Regions from separate parts of the Capillibacterium thermochitinicola genome, predicted to be linked through region 2. Evidence: riboswitches for the same ligand, from Rfam matches in the RefSeq annotation. Region 2 holds a riboswitch; the other holds the start of a gene.

Region 1 (9,150 bases), on a different contig from region 2:
GCCTCTTCTTGCCGCCGGTAACTTTCCTCCAACTCCTGCCTCTTCTGATCAAGGCGGGCCTGGGTGGCCAGGGCTAGTTCCCGGCTGCGGCTAAAATCATCCGGACTTAACGTCTGAATCTGCTGTTGGTGTTCGGCTAAAACCTGGGCGGTAAACTCCTCCAGGATCCGGCGGTTGTTTTTTGCCCGTTGCTCCAACGCAATAAAGTGGGGAGCCTTCTTTTTAATCCTGTCCAGATCTAGAAGCCCGATTTTGGGTTCGGGTACTTTTGTATTCGCTTCAACCGTCCGGTGTGGCCCGGCATACGCTAAGACCAGAAGGAGTAGGCCAACGGTTAAAGTCAAAAAGAGGAAAAATCGTTTTGCCATCTTCTACTGCTCCTCCCCGGAAGTATTAAAGACCGAGACAAATGGTCGGTCCGGCGCTAACACAGGAGATATTCAACCCGCCGTGGCAATCTCCTGCCGGGAATAATTAACGTCCCGGCTAAAGAATAACCCGCCACCCGGCGGGTCTGTTTTGCAACGGACAAAAGGTAGTGAAGTTAGTATTTTACCCTTTTTCCGGTATGGAGCAGGATTGTTTCTTCCCCAATATTGGTGGCGTGGTCGGCAATCCGTTCCAAAAAACGGGCGATCATGTTAAACCGGACCGTTTGCCGGATGGAACGGGGTTGTCCTTCGGCCAATTCCCCGCTGGTCAACTCCTTATAAATGATGTCACAAAGATTATCGGCCTCTTCGTCTTTACGGCAGACCGCTTCGGCCAGATCGGGATTACCATCAACAAAAGCCCTTAATGCCACTTCAAGCATATTAAGGGCTAAAGAGGCCAGTTTGGGGATATGGGTTAAAGGTTCTATGTATTCTTCATTTTTGAACTCCAGAACGATCTCCGCAATGTTCGTCGCGTAATCGGCGATCCGTTCCAGATCTTTAGCCATCTTAAAAATGGAAAGACTGTTACGCAGTTCTTTCCCGTGGGGGTTCTTTTCCGCAAGAAACCGGGTAATCTTGTCTTCAAAGACGATCAGTTCGTTATCAAAAAGGTCATCCTCTCTGATAATCTCCAAGGCGGTCTCCGGATTTTTTTCCACCAAGGCATTGATCGACCGCTGGACCCGCTCTTTAACTGCATCCCCCATCTTCTTGATCTCCGACATCAACTGTTCAAGCTGGTTCAAAGCAACCACACCTTTCTCGTAAATATACTTGGCCCTCTACCTTTTACTAACGTCCGGTTTCGCAAAAAATTCCCGGTAACATTAATATTAGTTACAAAAGGGTAAAATCCTCCTGCCACTTGTCATACACTTTCTTTCGCCCTCTTCCCGCTCACCACCAAAGAGCGGGGAGGATTTAACCTGAAATTAGCGAAGTTATTAGTGACTGGCCAATCGTGACTTAAAACAAGGAGGTGACCATAAAGGATCCCGACGGACCTCTTAACCCCGGTATCATCATTTGATTTATCTTCTTTTCCTTACTGAACAACTTGCTACAAGATACGGAAAATTACCCTTTGGGAGGAGTTTTGCAATGTCGATCAAAATCGTCACCGATTCCACGGCTGACCTCTCACCGGAATTAAAAAGCCGCTACGGTATTGAGGTGATTCCCCTTACGGTCCATTTTGGCGAGGAGGTTTACTATGATGGGATCGACCTTACGCAGGACGAGTTCTTAGAAAAAGTCAACACTTCCCCCCATTTCCCCAAGACCGGCCAGGCCACACCGGCCGCCTTTCTAGAACTTTTCCGGCGCCTCCTCGCGGAAGGTCATGAAATTTTGTATGTCGGAATCTCGTCCGACCTGTCCGGTACTTACGCCTCCGCCTGTCTGGCGGCGCAAGAATTGGCCGACGCCCCCATTGCCACCGTCGATTCCCGTAATCTATCAATGGGCATCGGGGTTTTGGCTTTGCATGCGGCCGAAATGGCCGAGCAAGGTACCTCTCTCCAAGCGATTGCCGACCGGCTCAGGGCCATGACCGCACGGGTAAGAACCTCCTTTATCGTCGATACGCTAGACTTTTTATATAAAGGAGGAAGACTAACCCGGGCGCAAGCGCTGATCGGCAACGTTCTCCAGATTCATCCGCGTATTGAGGTTGTCGACGGCAAGATGTGCGTCCCGGAAAAAATCCGGGGAAGTAAAAGCAAAGCCAAAACCCGCCTCTTAGAATGGGCCACCGCCAACAAAGAACGGATCGACGACAACTGGATCGCCGTAACCCACTGTCGTGACGAAGAGGCGGCCAATGATCTCGCCGCGCAGTTCCGGGAGATGGAGCTGGCCCGCAATGTCGTTATTACCAAAGCCGGGGCCGTGATCTCAACCCACTGCGGACCGGGAACCGTGGGCATTATTTATGTGGAAAAAGAAGCATAAATGAAGAAAGGGGACCGCAAAGGTCCCCTTGGCGTTTATAGATTTATCGATTCCAAACGCGCACCACTTGCCATGATCTCCAGAAAAACCTGGACAATCTCCGGATCCAGTTTCTTCCCGGCTTCCTCCTTGAGGGCTGCCAGGGCGGCGTCCGGGGAAAGCGGTTCTCGGCCGAAAGCCCCGTAGCGCAATTTATCGTAGTAATTGGCCACGGCAATAATCCTGGCCGTCCTTGGGATCTCCCGCCCCCGCAGGCCTTTGGGATAACCACTCCCATCCCAGTTTTCATGGTGGCTGAGCAGATACCTGGCTACCTCCATCGTCTGGGGCGAAGCGTTGGCAATCCGGTACCCGGCCACCGGGTGCTCCTTTAACTTTCGCCATTTCTCTTCGGTCAGCGGCTCCTCCGTCGCCAGTAAGGCCTCCTCCAAGACGATTTTCCCCAAGTCGTGAAGGTAACCCGCCTGTTTTAGCCGGTTCAAGTTCGACGGGGACAGCTTCATCGCCTTCCCGAGTTCTACACATAGTTTACTTACCCTTTGGGCGTGCTCCTCCTCCCGGGGGAATCGTTCGTGAAAGGATTTGACAATTCTTTGGATCGCATCGTTGTTAAACCGTTCGCTGTCGATCGCTTTTTCCAAATACATCCGCTCTTCGGCATTACGGATGGTTTGGGCGAGGTCTTCCGTCGTAACGGTTTTGGTGTCAACACCCAAGGAGATACTTCCCGGCAGGCCATTGATCCGTTCTTGGGCAAACTGCTCTTTGACCGCCATCCGGAGTTTTTCCCCCTCTTCCCCGGTGGTGCGGGGTAAAAACAGAATAAACTCATCCCCGCCCCAACGCGCGATAACCGCATCTCCTTTTTGACAAACCATCCTTAAAATTTCCGCCACCTTCTTTAGCAGAAGATCGCCCGCCTGATGCCCGAAGATATCATTGGTGATTTTCAGTCCGTTGACATCACCAATGATCACTGTAAGGGGAAGATTGGCCTCCACATCCAGCTTTGTATACTCATTTTCGACGTATCGCCGGTTATACAGTCCGGTTAAAGGATCATGAAAACTGAGGTAAATCAGCTCCTTTTTGTTGTTGTATTCTTCGGTGATATCCCGTACGTAGGCACCGACGCCGTACCGGCCGCTGACGAGTTTAACCGGAAACCTGGTGGCGGCAAAAACCCGGTTGCGCCAGACTAATTCTTCCTCGACTACCGTTTTGGTGGCCAAAACCTTTAGCTCGGTCCTCGTGCTGAGAGCAGCAAACCCCGGATCGGCAAAGGCGAAATCATCCCGCCCAATAATTTCACGCACTTCTTTGTTGTAGAAATCAGCCAAGGCTTTGTTAACCAGAAGATAGCGGAGATTTTCGTCTTTTAAGTATATATAACTCTGGTTGGCGTTGATATAAGTCTCCCATATCTCGTTTAAAATGATATTCTCCTGATAATTTGCTTTTAACCGGCGGTAGCTTAGGAACAAGATTAGACTAAGCACGAACAACAAAAGCACAGCCGCAGAAAGGACCAGAATAAGACCGTGGTAATACTGGCCGGTATTGGCACGGTCCGGAGAAAAGAATAAAAGGACAACGAGGATCATAATGGTAATAATGGCTTTTCGCATTTAAGATCCCTCTCCGCACATCTTGACCTTTTGGTGCTTAACTGATCAATAAAGGATGATAAAAAAACAACACCCTTCGGCAGCCCGGCTGTCTTGGTTTAAACGTGAGTTAAACTTTAGACCCGCAGCTTTGCGCCCCCGGCTTTCGCCGGATTTGCCTTTTCGCGATCCGTTGTTTCGCCAGATTTCAATTAAAAAGACAGATTATTATAAGAATAGTAACATGATCCAGACACTAAAGCAACTATTAAATCATGTTTTTGCCGGTTTTTGCCCTTTTTTGCCCTTTTTTCTTGGTTTTTATTCTAATTCATTTGTTGCATTTGTAAATGTAAATATAAAATGTGAAAAAGAGGAAATTGGCGGGATGTCAAAAATTAGTACTACATAGATCACTTATGTCAAGGAGGGTCCAAGATGTACAACTTAGACCAACTCCTCTCTTATCTTGTGTTTATTGCCGTGATTACCTTCATTGTCGAACGAATCATTGAGAATTTACTCATGCCGTTGCTTCCCCCGGTGCCGAAGAAAGGGGAGCATCCGGACCAAAACATCGCCAAAATAGTTGCCTTCCGTACTTATCTGACTTTGCTTCTGACCTTTGCCTTCGGTTTTGGGTTGGCCCTGGCGAATCCCCGCTTCCGTCTCCTGGCGGGCGGATTGGGAATGGAAACAGCACCCTTGATCGACAGCCTTTTTACGGCGGCGCTGATGGCAGGGGGCTCGCAACCGCTCCACTCCATCATTGAGCAGGCCAGAACCAAAAAAAAGTAATGTTTTTATCGCCACAAAAACTTGTAAAAAACTTAATCCAGATTGCTTTTTCCGTCAAAACCTAGTACTTTATAATTAAGCCACATGTAATACACTGATTCGGAAATAGAGGATCTTTAACCAAAGGAGAAGAAGTATGAAGTACAAATTAGTAGCAGTCGATGTCGACGGCACCCTCCTGGACAGCAATAGCAACCTTACACCGGAGACCATAAAAGCAATCCAAGAAACCATCGCGGCCGGGGTGATCGTGACCATCTGCACCGGCCGGCCAATCCAAGGAGTCGAACCGTTGATTGAGCAACTGGGTCTGGATCTGCCCTTTATCACCTACAACGGTGCCATGATCGTAATGGGAAAATCAAGAAAGATCCTTTACGCCCAAACAATGCGGGGCGAAGACGTGAAAACCGTGTACAAACTCGGCACAAACCTCAAAACCACGGTTGTCATTTGGGCCGACAACAAACTCTATGTCCAGCCGTTTGGCCCGGAAGCAACCGCCTACTCCGACCTGTCAAGGACGAAACCGGAGCCCATTACCGATCTGGAAGCGCTCATCGCCCAAGGGGTGACAAAAGTCCTTTTTTACGACACAGTAGAAGCGATCCGCCATTTTGAAAAACAGGTTGCGCCCGCGGTCCCCCCGACGGTGAATTACTGTACTTCCCAGCCGTTCCTTCTGGAATTTTTCGACCAAAAAGTCTCGAAAGCCAATGCTTTGGCCCAATTGAGCGCTTATTACGGCTTCTCCCGGGAGGAAATCATCGCGATCGGGGACGGGTTTAATGATCTGTCAATGATCAAATATGCCGGACTCGGCATTGCCATGGCCAATGCCGATGCGGCAATCAAACAACACGCCGACTATGTGACGCTCTCCAATGACGAAAACGGTGTCGCCCATGCCCTCTACCGCTTCTGTTTGAATAAAGCACTGTAAGCTTATGATGCCATCTTGTCTTTGTTTCCGGGGAAACAAGGACAGTTACTTTTACCGTTCAGATGAAAATAAGGAGGGGAAATTTTGAACATCACAAAGATACCCTATGGAATGGTTGGCGGGAAGGAAGTCTTTCAGTTTACCCTCAAAAACAAACATGATATGACAGTGAAGATCATTAATTTCGGGGGGATTGTCACATCGCTTCTGGTCCCGGATAAAACCGGCAAACTTGACGATGTGGTCCTCGGTTTTGACAATTTAGCCGACTATTTAGCCGAGCACCCCTATTTCGGCGCGCTCATCGGTCGTTACGCAAACCGCATTGCCAAGGGCCGCTTTGTTCTGAACGGTAAAGAGTACCAGTTGGCCCTGAATGACGGTAAAAACCACCTTCACGGCGGGAATATCGGTTTCAACAAGGTGGTCTGGGATGCTGTCGAGTTTTGTAACGCAGAAGGGGCTGGGGTGGAGCTCAATTATTTATCCAAAGACGGGGAGGAAAACTACCCGGGGAACTTATCCACCACTGTCCGTTACCTCCTGAATGACCAAAATGAACTGGTCATTAAATATCTGGCTACCACCGATCAGCCAACCATCGTCAACCTCACCCACCACGGTTACTTCAATTTAAAGGGGGAAGGTTGTGGCGATATCCTGGACCATGAAATCATGATCAACGCCGACCGTTATACGGCCGTTGATGAAGAATTGATTCCCACCGGGGAATTAATTCCGGTGCACAATACCCCCTTGGACTTCACCACTTGGCAACCGATTGGAGCGCGGATCAAAAAGCTCCCCGGCGGCTATGACCATAATTATGTTTTAAACCGCAAGGGACCTGAACTAACTTTGGCCGCCAGCGTCCGCGAACCGAAAAGTGGCCGGGTAATGACGGTCTACACCACTGAACCGGGAATGCAGTTTTACACCGGAAATTTCCTCGACGGGACCTTGACCGGAAAACGCGGTGTAAAATACGGAAAACACAGCGGGTTCTGTCTGGAAACCCAACACTTCCCCGATTCCCCCAATCACCCCGCGTTTCCTTCCACAGTCTTAAACCCGGGGGAAGTTTACCAACAGACCACCATATACCAGTTTACCATTGAACAATAAAAACCAGTGGTCATAAAAACAAGTGGTCCGGGTCATTTCATGACCCGGACCACTTTTAATTGACCATTTTCAATCACAAGCCGGTCGATATTTACTTTCCGGTCGCCACTAGGCTGCTCCGGATTGGTATGGGTATGGTAAACAATCAAAAGGCTCCCGTCGGGGGAACGGGTTACACAGTTATGTCCCGGGCCGGAAAACCCCGCCGCTAAATCTTTGGCCAGGAGCGGATTGCCGTCCGCCTTTTGCCAAGGCCCCAACGGGGAAGTGGCCACGGCATACCCGATGGCGTAGTCACTGGAAGCATAGCAATTGGCGGAATACATTAAATAGTACACCCCGCGGTCCTTCAGGACAAAAGGGCCTTCATTCCACTGCCAATCCCGGTCAATCCCCTCCCAGGGTTGGCTGGGCTCGACCGCTAAAACCGGTTCCCCCAACAAAGTCAGAAGGTCGGCACTGACTTCTTGCACAAAAATTTGGCTGATATGTTTACCATCGATTATATTTTCCGAACAATCCTGAACATAATAGAGATAAATTTTCCCGTCGTCATCAAAAAAGAAATGCCCGTCGATAAAGGACTTGCCCCGGTCGAAGAGGGGTGCTTTCCGGTTGCGAAAAGGGCCCAAGGGGTGTGTCGCCGTGGCCAAGGCCAGCTTCAGCGAACCGTCCCGGTCCCGGGCGCTGTAAATCATATAGTAATTCCCCTGGTAATAAGTGACTTCGGGCGCCCAAAAATCGCCGACGCCCCATTGGTTACCCTCTTCCCGTGCATCCAAAGCTAATCCCCGTTCTTGCCAGGCGGCCAGATCGGGAGATTCCCACACCTTAAACCCATAGGGGGAGGAAGTGGCATACAGGTAATATTTTCCCCGGTCCCGCAGGACATAAGGGTCACCGATCTGGGTGATCTCCCCGCATTTTAAGGTTCGGGTCAACTCCATCCTCTCCCCGCTCTTAGCATTAATTGGTTTAACATTAAAGTCCCGATCGGTTGTTGGTTATAGCTGGCACCCAAACGTAAGGTGGTAATCCATATACGCCCGGACTCCAGTGGAAGCTCGACCAAAAAACCGTCAAGGTTTCCCAACCAGCCTTGGAACATCCCGCCATACACCCTTACCCCTGGTAAGGTATCCAGGTTGGTGACAAGCGTAGCCGGATAAAGACCGGCCATTTCCCAACCGGGTACTTTTGCCACCGGTACCCCGGGGAAAAGTGAGGGGTCAAGAAAATTAACCGCTGCCGCCCGGTCCCAGTTTTCCCCTTCCACCAGTTTCTTGAGGGTGAATCCATCTCCCGTCATCTGGCTTTCCGCCAGCCAAAGCACGTGCCCCCCGGCCTCCAAGTGGGCCCTAACCTCCGGCGTCAAGGCCGTAGTCAGGCAAAGTCCCGCCGCTTTCCCGTCCGGAGCGAGCTTAAATCCGTTTTTAACCAATTCGGTGATAAAGGCCGGAGGCAGACCCACCGGATAAACAACCGGGCCGTTGACCACCCGGGCGGCCGGCGGGGTAATGGTGAGTTCTTCTTCATTTTGGCAAATAACCCGCTCCCCACAGCGCAATTCATAGCGGAGGCAAAGCCGCTGCGGCGTATCGACGTTGGGCAACGGAAGCAAAACTTCATGGCCGGGGGTAACCGCAGAGGCAAGAACGGTAAGGGGCGTCTTCTCCGAAAGCCTTGTCCCGTTCAGGTTCCAAACGATTTCCCCTTGAAAATCTTGATCCGTGTTATTGACCACCACCGGCCGGACCCGGAGCGTTTCCCCGCACCAAAAGTTTCTTTTGTTCAGGTCGGCGCTGATGATGGTTTCCCCGTTAAAATAAGGGGCTTTCGCAAAACCGGCCTTCAGCTGGCGGTTATAGGTCAAGAACCCATTGGTTTCCCATTCGATATCGGTTAGTTCTGTGACCACGTAACCGGCAAGCTCCGGCCTTTTCCGGATCTCCTCGATGATAAATTTTACACCCCGGAATTCCCGTTCTTGCGCTGCCCGTGCCAATTCATTCAAGTTGGAAAAAATCCGGTCCAAACCGTATTTCCGGAAATTGCGGGCGGCCGTCGCCGGAATCTTAAACTCCTCCTTAAAGATTCGGGCACTTCCCTGCCACCACGGAACCGCATCCAAATCTTCACCGGTAATCTGATCGGTCTCCGGAAGCCCCCACATTCCGAATTCGGAGATCAAAATCGGCTCCCCCCAGTGATTGGCGGGCAGGGCGTAATTCTCTTCCGGATGCTCGACAATGCGGGTCAAATCAGCCCGCCACTCCTCGGCGAGCTC
Region 2 (9,150 bases):
CAAGCCGGGTAGCTACGTGGCGATTGCCGTTGTGGATTATGGCGGTTCCAAGTTGGCCGGCTACCAAAAGGTCTTTACGGTGCAATGAAGAGGTTTATGACAAGGCATGCCGGGGTAGTCAGCCTGCCGGCCGCGGCAGGGGCCGAAAAAAGAAAAAGGAGGGAAAGTATGCGTATGGGACGGTGGCGACTGGTCGGTATCCTTCTTCTTCCCGCTTTTTTCTTGTTGGCCGAACCGCTCAGAACGGCCGATTGCGTTCTTGAATTTGTCATTCCCGAACGGACCGAGATCGCCTTGTCGGTGCCGGTGGTGGATTTGGGAGAACCACGCCGTGAGAATGGACGCCTTTATTACGAACGGATCAATGCGGTCCAGGTTGATTACCGTTGTAATATCCAGACCGATTGGGAGGTACGGATTTCGGCGGAAGATTTCCGGGACGGGACCCGGACCATCCCCATCACCCGGCTGCAGTGGCGGACGGAGGACGGGATCTACCGGGATATGCCCGCCAGTGGCAGTTATCTGGTGTTGGCCCGGAAAAGGGATCACCAGCCGCGCGCTGGGGTAAAGCATAGTAAGAAAATCTCCTACCGTCTGGAATTAAGGGGTGACGAATGGGGAGGAACCTACTCCGCCCCCATAACCTACACCTTATTCGTACCATAGGAGGTGAGCGTAATGGGTAAAGGCAGGGTTTGCCTGCTGCTACTGGGGTTGCTCCTGACGGTGGCATTGGTGCCCGTGCAAGTCCAGGGGATCGATTGGGAGAATGGAGCGATTCTTGCCCTCGGTAATACTGTAGCCAACCTGGGGGAGTTGAAGACCGATCCCTTTGACCCGACCCTCGAGTATTTTGAGGCGGAAAACGCCATCTCCTTTACGGTTTTGGTGCTCCTTAACGAATGGCAATTACTGCTTTCCGGGGAGGATTTTGTCGCCGGGGCGGAGCGGATACCGTTGGCGCAGATGGAGTGGAAATTGCGGAACGGTACTTACCGGCGGATGCCGGCCGCGGGAAGCAACCAGGAATTGATGCGGATTTCCGGTTTTTTACGGGTGATCAGCGATAGTTTATCCTTCCGTCTGGTGCTCAAAGGGGACGAAAGTCCTGGTCACTACAGTAGTACGTTAACCTTGACCTTAGTTAACCTATAAAGGATTGCCATTTGTAGCAAAATATTGTATAATTAAAGTAAAGTTGAATACATAAGCGGATTTTACGATAAAGGCAAACCCGTCGAAAGACGGGGGCGCAAAGCCACGGGTCTAAAGTGGTAACCACTATGATCGCCGGGCCGCCGAAAAAAATCCCTTTTTGTTTTCTTGGCGTCCCTGCGTCTGTGGAGAGGGAGGATGAGGACGTGGTGAAACGTTCCTTACTGTATCCGCAGTTTGCCGGGATTTTATTTTTACTGCTACTAATGGTCTCCCAAGTTTACGCGGCCGATCAACCGGCGCACCATAAGGTCAGGGTCGAGATTCCGGAGATTCTGAAGATGGAGATGGGTTCCGGGGAGATCGCTTTTGATCTGGCCCGTTCGAAACCGGAAGAGCCTTTCCCCGCGGCCGGTTATCCCGTCTACTATACGCCGATTACCACGGACCAGTACATACCGGTACGGGTTTACTCCAACGGCGGGAAGGAATGGCGGCTGCTCATTAGTGGGGTGACCGAACAGGGTCTGAAGGAAGGGGCCATTGAGTGGTCGCTGGATGGCGTCAACTGGCTACCGCTGCGGACGACCGGGCAGGTCCTCACCACCGGCGGCTACACCAACGGCTGGCTGGAGCTGAAGGTTTATTTCCGCCTTGTGCTGCGGGGTTTCGAAGACGTCAGACCCGGCCAGTATAAAGTGCAGGTCAATTACCAGTTGTCTTCGGTATAGGTTTCATAAAACTCCAGCGGTAAGCCTTCGTCATGGAAGAACTCAATCTCTTTTGGCACCGGACGGAGCGGAATCGAGAGAAGAAGCGGCGAAGCAGCGGTAACTTCAAAAGTGATTGGTTGCGGTTGTTCATAAGCCTCTGCTAAAGCGGGGGTTTTAAATACCACCTCCAAGCGGTACTCACCTGGAAGGAGAGTGAGGAAAAAGGCGCCATCCTGATCGGCGCTTTTTTCTATGACCAAGTTGTTGTTATGGTCGAAGACGGCCACCACCACCTGGGACAAGTCTGTCGCTTCGGCAGCAAACAGATCGTCGGCGGGGCGGTCGATGGAGAGCCGGCCGTGGACCTCGGTTGGCGGCAGATAGGGCACCAAAACCGCCACGGATTTTTGCGCTTCGGTGATGACCTCTTTTCTGGCCTGCAAGGTGTAATACCCGTCGAATTGGGCCGGAAACTCGATAAATTGTAGCCCGGTACCGGTAAAAGCGATCTCCCAGTTGCCGTCGGCATCGGTGACCGTTTCCTTCTTCCCGTTGAAGACGACGGGCAATCCGGCCAGGACCGGTTCGTCGGGGCTGTGCAGGCCGTTCCGGTCGAGATCGACAAAGGCTTTCCCGTGGAGACCGGACCATGGCGGCGGGATGCGGAAGAGGTCTTGATGTTGCAAGCGGAAATTCATGCTGTAAACCGGGTCCTGTTCGTCGTAAAACAGTTGGGCATAGATCTGCCAGGAAGTACCGGAAGCCATTTGCCTGCTGAGGCCCGTTTGGAGGGCGGTTATTTTATATAGGGGTGACGAGAGATCCCACTGGATGAGGCCGAAACAGCTCCAGGGCTGGCGGACCGGGACATAGCGCCATCTTAATCCCAGTTCCGGCCGCTTGTTCATAGTGGCTTCTTCAAAGGTGAAGGTCTCGCTCAAGAGTGCTTCCAGGTAGTTTTCGGATGTTACCCGGAAACGGTACCGGCCGCTAAGCAATAACGACTGGCGTAAAACACTCAAGTCCTCATGGATGTAGTTGGCCGAAAAACTGAAGATGTTCCGGGCTTGGCGCTTGGTGGTACCGGCCTTGATTTCATTGATCCGTCCGTCGGAGCGGTAGGTATGCGCAAGCCCGAGCCGGTAATCGCCGAAGGAGAAGTCGGTCCAAACTTTATTGCTGTGGAGCAGGGGCGCCGCCGGGGGGTTCTCCGCGCGCCAGGTGTAGCCGGTGGCGAGCCGGAGACCCTCAATGGCGTAGGTGTAAGTGGAGAGGGCAAGCTCGTCAAAGGCAGTCAGGGTATAAAAGTCGGTGCCTTTATTGTATTCCCCGGTCAAATCCCAGTCTTCCGTCCGGCGGTTCAGGATCAGGCCGCCATGGGTGAGCGGACTGGCCCCGCCCAGGCCGACGGCACCGTGGGTGGTTATATTCCAGCCGTAAAGCGGTGAGGCATAAAGCTGGTAGGCGGCGGAGAGGGCATGTTGGAAGTGGCGTTCCTCCTCCAGGTTTTGCATGTAGTTTAAACGTAAGTTCGCCCGGGGCAGCTCGAATTTGGTTCCCCACCACAAAGGAGCCGCCTCTGTGGTCGTTGGGCCGACCCAGAGGCTCCAGGGGAGCGCGCTCCGGTTTTGGTAGTAAAGGAGGGAGGAATAGGTGGGCGGCGGAATCAGCCCGTCCCAGTTATGCCCCAGGGCGCCCAGGCGTAAAGTCCACTGGTCGCCGGTAACCCCCAGGTAAGTGGTGGAGGGGAGGGCGGCTTCGTGGGTGCCGCTGAAAAACAGGTCGACGCGGGTATCGGCGGACAGTTCCCCGCTGGTGCGCCAGATTAAATTCCACGGCATGCCGGCCTCGGGGGTGGGTGGCAAATAACTGAAGTTCACGGCGGAACTTACAGGAATGGCCAACTCCTGGTCGCGCAAGGCGTTTTGCGCCCCGGTGATTAAGACCTTTACCTTTAGGGGCGGCAGTTCGGGACCGCTGCCTTGCAGCCGGAGGGTGATCTCTTCCAACGTTCCCCCGGGCGTCGCGGGGGGAACCAGACAACTAAGGAGGATCTCCCTGGCTTGGCCTGGATCAAGCGGATTGGACGTCTGGTTAAGCCAATAGACAGGCCAACCGTTTTCCGAGTCAATTTCCAGTGCAAACTGTTCGGTCGTTGTTCCGAGGTTGAGGAGGCGGACCGGAATGAAGATTTCCGTACCCGCTTCGGCCCGGTACAGCGGGGCCGGGTCCCACTTCAGATGGCGAACGGCTTTGACTTTCGTATGCACGATGTATTCTCTTTCGGTCTTCTGCTCGCTTAAAAACAGGTGTAAACGGTCCTCGGTTCCTGCCGCCACTGACGACGGGACAAGGAGCGAGCAAACCACATACTCTTCTCCGCCCGGTGCTAAGACCAGTTCTTCCGTGGGGCCGAGGAGGGGCCAGCCTTGGGTGGAAAACGCCCTTGCTTTGAGGAAGATGGTTTCCGTTGTCCGGTTCTCGAGCCGAAAAATATACGTAGCCACCTCTTGGGGTTCGACCTCTTGGTCCGGGGGCAAAGTCACAAGGATGCCGGCCGTAAAAAGGGCATCTTCTGCGGCGTGGACGCCGGGGGAAGCGAGCGTGGTGCCGAGGATAATTATCAGTCCGACGAAAAGGAGCATCGACTTGGGGCAACGACCAACCAGTTTACGGATCAAATTACCCACCTTCCCTTAAGGTTCGTTTCGTGAAAACGGTAGTTTATCTTCAAGGTTTTTTTCAAGAACAATCAAGAAAACCCTTCATTTTCCTGATGAATTAATTAAAAATTATTGATCAAAATTCCGGCGCGGAGAGGGCGGACCGGGAGCACCGGAGCTGATGGTTTAAAGGCCGTAAAAAAAGGGGAGAATGAGAAGGAGAAAAATCGTAGTGAGGTGGCGTACGGATGACCGTCCGGTATAAGTTGCTCTCCCTTTTTCTGGTCTTCTCACTGCAGGGTTGTAATATCTGGGATTATTTGAACATCCCCGAAAGACAACCGACGGTCCCCCAAGGAAACCGCGAGGAAGCCCGGGAGCTTTTGCACTCCTTTATGAACGCCCGGCTGGCCGATGAGAATGATGACAAGCTCCGTGCGTATTTGACCGACGAAGCATGGAATGACTTTCAGAGTGCCGATTTAACCCTGCGCGCGGAAGCAAACCAGGAATTTGTCGGGTACAAAATTCTGGAGGAGTCGGATCTAAGCGAGGGACGCTACGCCTTTACCACCAGCCTGCAGCTGCTCGACCGCAGCCGGCCATACGGAGCGAACATTACCGAGGATCTGATCGTCAGTTTTAGTAACGACGAGTACCGGATCTCTTCGGCGCGGCCGCTAAAAGCCGTCGAAGTGCGGGGGGTTGGCACCGACCTCATCTGGGTGCAACGGGGAAAGGACGAGACCAAAGAAGTCAACCTTTTCAACCTCCAGGATTTCCCCGCCCGTATAACGCCGCTGGGCGGCACGACGGAACTGGAGGCCGGGCGGGCCGGTTACGCCGCGGTGGTCTTAAACCCGGAAAACCGCCGCGTTGCTTTTGGCACGACCGGAACCCACGGGGCATTGGCCGTCTTGAAGTGGGATGGCACCACGCCCGACCCGGAACAGGTCACCCTGGAACCGCTGGACGTTTATTACGGGCAGCACACAATTTTGCAGGCTTTTTCCCCGGATGCCCGGTATTTGGCGGTGGAGATCCGGAGTACCTCCGGAACGGACCGGGTCGAGGTTTATCAGGTTGACGAGAAAAACCGCCTCAATTTTAATTTAGAACAGGCTTTTCCCGTTGGCGAATATAACGTCTCCTTCCGGCAGTGGGAGCCGGACAGCAAAGCGTTTCTCATCCGGGTCAGTCCCGGCGTGCAAGCGACCGGGGACGAAGCGAAGATGGGGACCTGGCGGATTAATGTCCAAACCGGCGAACGGGAAAAGGTGGTCGGCGGGTAAAGGTTGGGAAAGATTTGACGGGCAACAAAGACCGGGACGGCCGCAGCGGGGGGCTCCACTGGCTGGATGTGCTGATAGGGCTGGCCCTGCTGGTTCTGATCGGGCGGACGGTGGTCCAAAGCTGGCCCCGGGTTGACCCGAAAACGGTGCACACGGTCCGGCTGGAGGTGGTGGCTAATCTGGCGGCCGAGCAGGCCGCGCAGCTTGCCGTCGGCCAGTGGGTCAAGGACGGGACAACCGGTGAATTTATGGGGAAGATCATCAAGAAGACCACCAACGTCGATGCCGTTCCGGCGGAGCGGGCATTGGGGGAAGCGATTCCACCAAGCGGTTGGTCCGTACAGAATCTGGTTTTAGTTTTGGAACGGGAGGGGAAGATCGTGGCGCGGGAAGGGATCTTTTTCGGGCGGGAGACCGTCCGGGCCGGGCAACAACGGAAGTTCCACACCTTTTATCTGGAATTTACCGGTACCATCAACCGGATAGTAGTGGTTAAAGAGTGAGCAGGGTCAAGCAGCGGGTTTTGGCCCATTGGCCCCGGCTCTTCTTTTTCACTTTCCTTTTGGTGCTTCTGCGGCCGCAGGATTCGTTGCCTTATCTTTTTTTCTTCCCGGGTTTTGTTCTTTCTTCATCCTGCTTATTACTCAGGGAACAGACAAGACCGCTTTACCTCTGGTTAGGCTGGTCTTTTTTTTTCCGCCATTTGTGCGCCCGGTTTTCCTGCTTCGTTGTGGACCTGGGGCGAAGAGTGTCTCGTGGCCGGAGCCGGGTTCGCCGCCGGCCTTTACGGCCGCCAGGACCGGCGGTGGCTGCTGGCCATGGAAATAATCGGTTTGATCATGGGCGTGATGACCTTGGTACAAGCCGCGGCCGCCCCTCCTTTCCCGCGGGGGTGGGTTGCCCCGGCGGAGCGGGCTGTCGTGCCCTTCCGGGTGACCGGCCTTTGGCACAACCCCAACCTTACCGGGTTGTTCCTGGCTTTCCTGCTTCCCCTTTTTCTGGCCGGTGCGGAAGAAGACAGAAGAAAAATTGCGCTAACCGGCTTGACAGCGGCGGCTTTGCTTTTTACCTACGCCCGTACCGCCTGGGTGGCCGCCCTCGTCGCTCTCTTTGCTTACTGGGGGCCCCGGGAGCAGGTGAACCGCCGTCGTTTGGTTGCGATTATCCTCATTCTGCTTGGCCTCTTTCCGTCGGTGGCGGGGCGGATTGGGCACAACCCTTTGGCCAGTGGGACGGTGGGTTATCGTTTTGCGGTTTGGCAGGAAACCTGGCGGCTGGTGCAGAAATATCCCCTGACGGGAGGCGGCGAAGATGAGCTCCGGGCGGCTTTACGGCCCCTGCGGGTTGACCACGCCCATAACCACTACCTCCAGATCGCGGCGGAGAAAGGGATACCCGCTTTCCTGCTTTTTGGCTGGTTGCTTGTGCGGTTCCGGAAGGCCGCCCGTCGCCCGGAAAGCGCCAGCCGGGATGACCGGCTGCGGCGGGGAATAACAGCCGCCTTCGGTGGTCAACTGGTCGCCGGTCTTGCCGAGAGCATTTGGGCGGTTCCGCTCGGCTCTTTTTTATTCTGGTTTGCCTATGCCCTGGTCACCGCCGGGCGGAACGAACCGGAACCGGTGGTCGCCGGTGTGTTCGGCACCGGAGAAGGGGAGGCTCCTGTTTAGCGGGCGGCCGGGGGCAGTTGCGGACGGCCGAGCGCCGCCGGAAGCGGCCGACTGCGGCCGCCGGGAGCGTTGGGGGGATTTGATGCCGAGGATCTTTCTCTTTGGCTATTATGGCTTTGGTAACCTTGGGGACGAACTTTTATGCAATTATTACGTGCGGATCTTTCGCCGTTATTTTCCCGGTTTTGAGCTGGTCGTGTTGACCCAGAATAAGCACCTCAAGGCCGAGGACGGCAGCGTTCCTTTTACGGTGGCGAACCGTTGGAATCTCTGGCGACTGGGACGGATGATGGCCCCCGGGGATCTGCTGGTGGGGGGCGGCGGGAGTATCTTCCAGGATGTAACCAGCAAGCGGAGTCTCCTTTATTATCTGGCTCTTTTGCGCTTGGCCCATTGGCGGGGAGTGGCGATTATTTTGGCCGGTCAGGGGATCGGCCCCTTGTCTGCTTGGGGATGGAAAGTGGCCCGTTCGGGTTTGAATTTGGCGGCGGCCATCGGCTGCCGGGACCAAAGGTCCTTGCTGACGCTAGCGGCGATGGAGGTCGACACACCCCAGCTTTACCTGGGGGTTGATCCTTTATGGGACTATCCGTTCCCTCCGCCGCGGTCGGCCGATGTTACGCCAAGGCAGCGAAAGCCGGTGATCGGCTATATCCTCCGCGCCGAAGAAAACAGGGAAAAAAGGCATCTGCTCAAGACATTGACATCCCTTTTCGGCAATCTACAGCTTATTACTTTGTCCCTCGCGGATGAACCGGAGGCCCACCGGCTTGCCGACAAGCTTGGGCTCGCGGCGCCCTGGTGTATCCGGGACCCGGATGCTTTCTTTGCCTTATCTGGCGAGTTGACTGTAGTGCTGAGTGAGCGTTTGCACGGACTGTTGCTGGCCGCCCGTGGCCGTATCCCCGGGATTGGGCTTGGGGCGGACCCGAAGCTCCACGCTTTTTGCCACCAGATGGCTTGGACTTGCTGGACGTGGGAGGACCCTTCCTTCCTTATGGGGGTCTGCACCGTGATCAAAAAGATTATTGCGGATCCGGTTTCCGCCGGGGAGAAGGTCCGGCGGCAAGCGGCCCTCATGGAGCAAAAAGGAGAGGAGGATCGGCAGTGGTTTATCAACCAGGTGCAGGCGGTACTGGCGCGCGAGTACGCGTAGAGGTATTGGGCTTTCCGGTCGATCCTCTTCCGTTGGGAACAGTGGTCGACCGTTTATCATCGGCCCTCGCCACCGGTGAACGTCTAAGGGTGGTGACGCTGAACCCGGAGATGGTGATGGCGGCATTAAACCATCCTGAGCTAGGAAAGGCGATCCACGGGGCGGGCCTTGTGGTCCCCGACGGGATTGGCATTGTCTGGGCGTTGCGGCGGCAGGGTTGGCGCCGGCAAAGGCGGGTGACCGGGGTTGACCTGGTTGAAACGCTGCTTGCGCGGGAGCAACCCCGCCGGCGACGGCTGTTCTTACTCGGTGGTGAACCGGGTGTTGGGGAAAGGGCGGCGGCCAAAATTGAGCAGCGTTGGCCCGGAATTGCAGTGGCCGGGGTCCACCATGGCTTCTTTGCCCCGGAAGAGAACGCAAAGGTCGTGGGCTTGATTAATCAGGCCCGTGCCGACCTGCTCCTGGTCGGGATGGGCGTACCCCGCCAGGAGGTCTGGCTTC

Evidence for each region. A riboswitch is a leader RNA that binds a small molecule or an ion and turns the genes downstream of it on or off. The one in region 2 is predicted to bind cyclic di-GMP.
Region 1: linked by a shared signal. The riboswitch ahead of G5B42_RS06930 (bifunctional diguanylate cyclase/phosphohydrolase) and the one ahead of G5B42_RS03720 (hypothetical protein) in region 2 are both predicted to bind cyclic di-GMP.

The regions. Positions count from the first base shown of each region.
Region 1 is NZ_JAAKDE010000013.1:32,519-41,668, reverse strand. Features, by position in the region: gene G5B42_RS06945 (OmpH family outer membrane protein) at 1-368, opposite strand, end outside; gene phoU (phosphate signaling complex protein PhoU) at 545-1,183, opposite strand; gene G5B42_RS06935 (DegV family protein) at 1,539-2,390, shown strand; gene G5B42_RS06930 (bifunctional diguanylate cyclase/phosphohydrolase) at 2,426-4,018, opposite strand; cyclic di-GMP riboswitch class I at 4,094-4,187, opposite strand; gene G5B42_RS06925 (hypothetical protein) at 4,436-4,795, shown strand; gene G5B42_RS06920 (Cof-type HAD-IIB family hydrolase) at 4,932-5,738, shown strand; gene G5B42_RS06915 (aldose epimerase family protein) at 5,823-6,863, shown strand; gene G5B42_RS06910 (glycoside hydrolase family 43 protein) at 6,896-7,810, opposite strand; gene G5B42_RS06905 (glycoside hydrolase family 2 protein) at 7,801-9,150, opposite strand, start outside.
Region 2 is NZ_JAAKDE010000006.1:36,178-45,327, reverse strand. Features, by position in the region: gene G5B42_RS03735 (fimbrial biogenesis chaperone) at 1-88, shown strand, start outside; gene G5B42_RS03730 (hypothetical protein) at 169-669, shown strand; gene G5B42_RS03725 (hypothetical protein) at 682-1,158, shown strand; cyclic di-GMP riboswitch class I at 1,221-1,306, shown strand; gene G5B42_RS03720 (hypothetical protein) at 1,368-1,889, shown strand; gene G5B42_RS03715 (hypothetical protein) at 1,868-4,552, opposite strand; gene G5B42_RS03710 (hypothetical protein) at 4,783-5,826, shown strand; gene G5B42_RS03705 (DUF4330 family protein) at 5,841-6,329, shown strand; gene G5B42_RS03700 (O-antigen ligase family protein) at 6,582-7,493, shown strand; gene G5B42_RS03695 (polysaccharide pyruvyl transferase family protein) at 7,456-8,649, shown strand; gene G5B42_RS03690 (WecB/TagA/CpsF family glycosyltransferase) at 8,601-9,150, shown strand, end outside.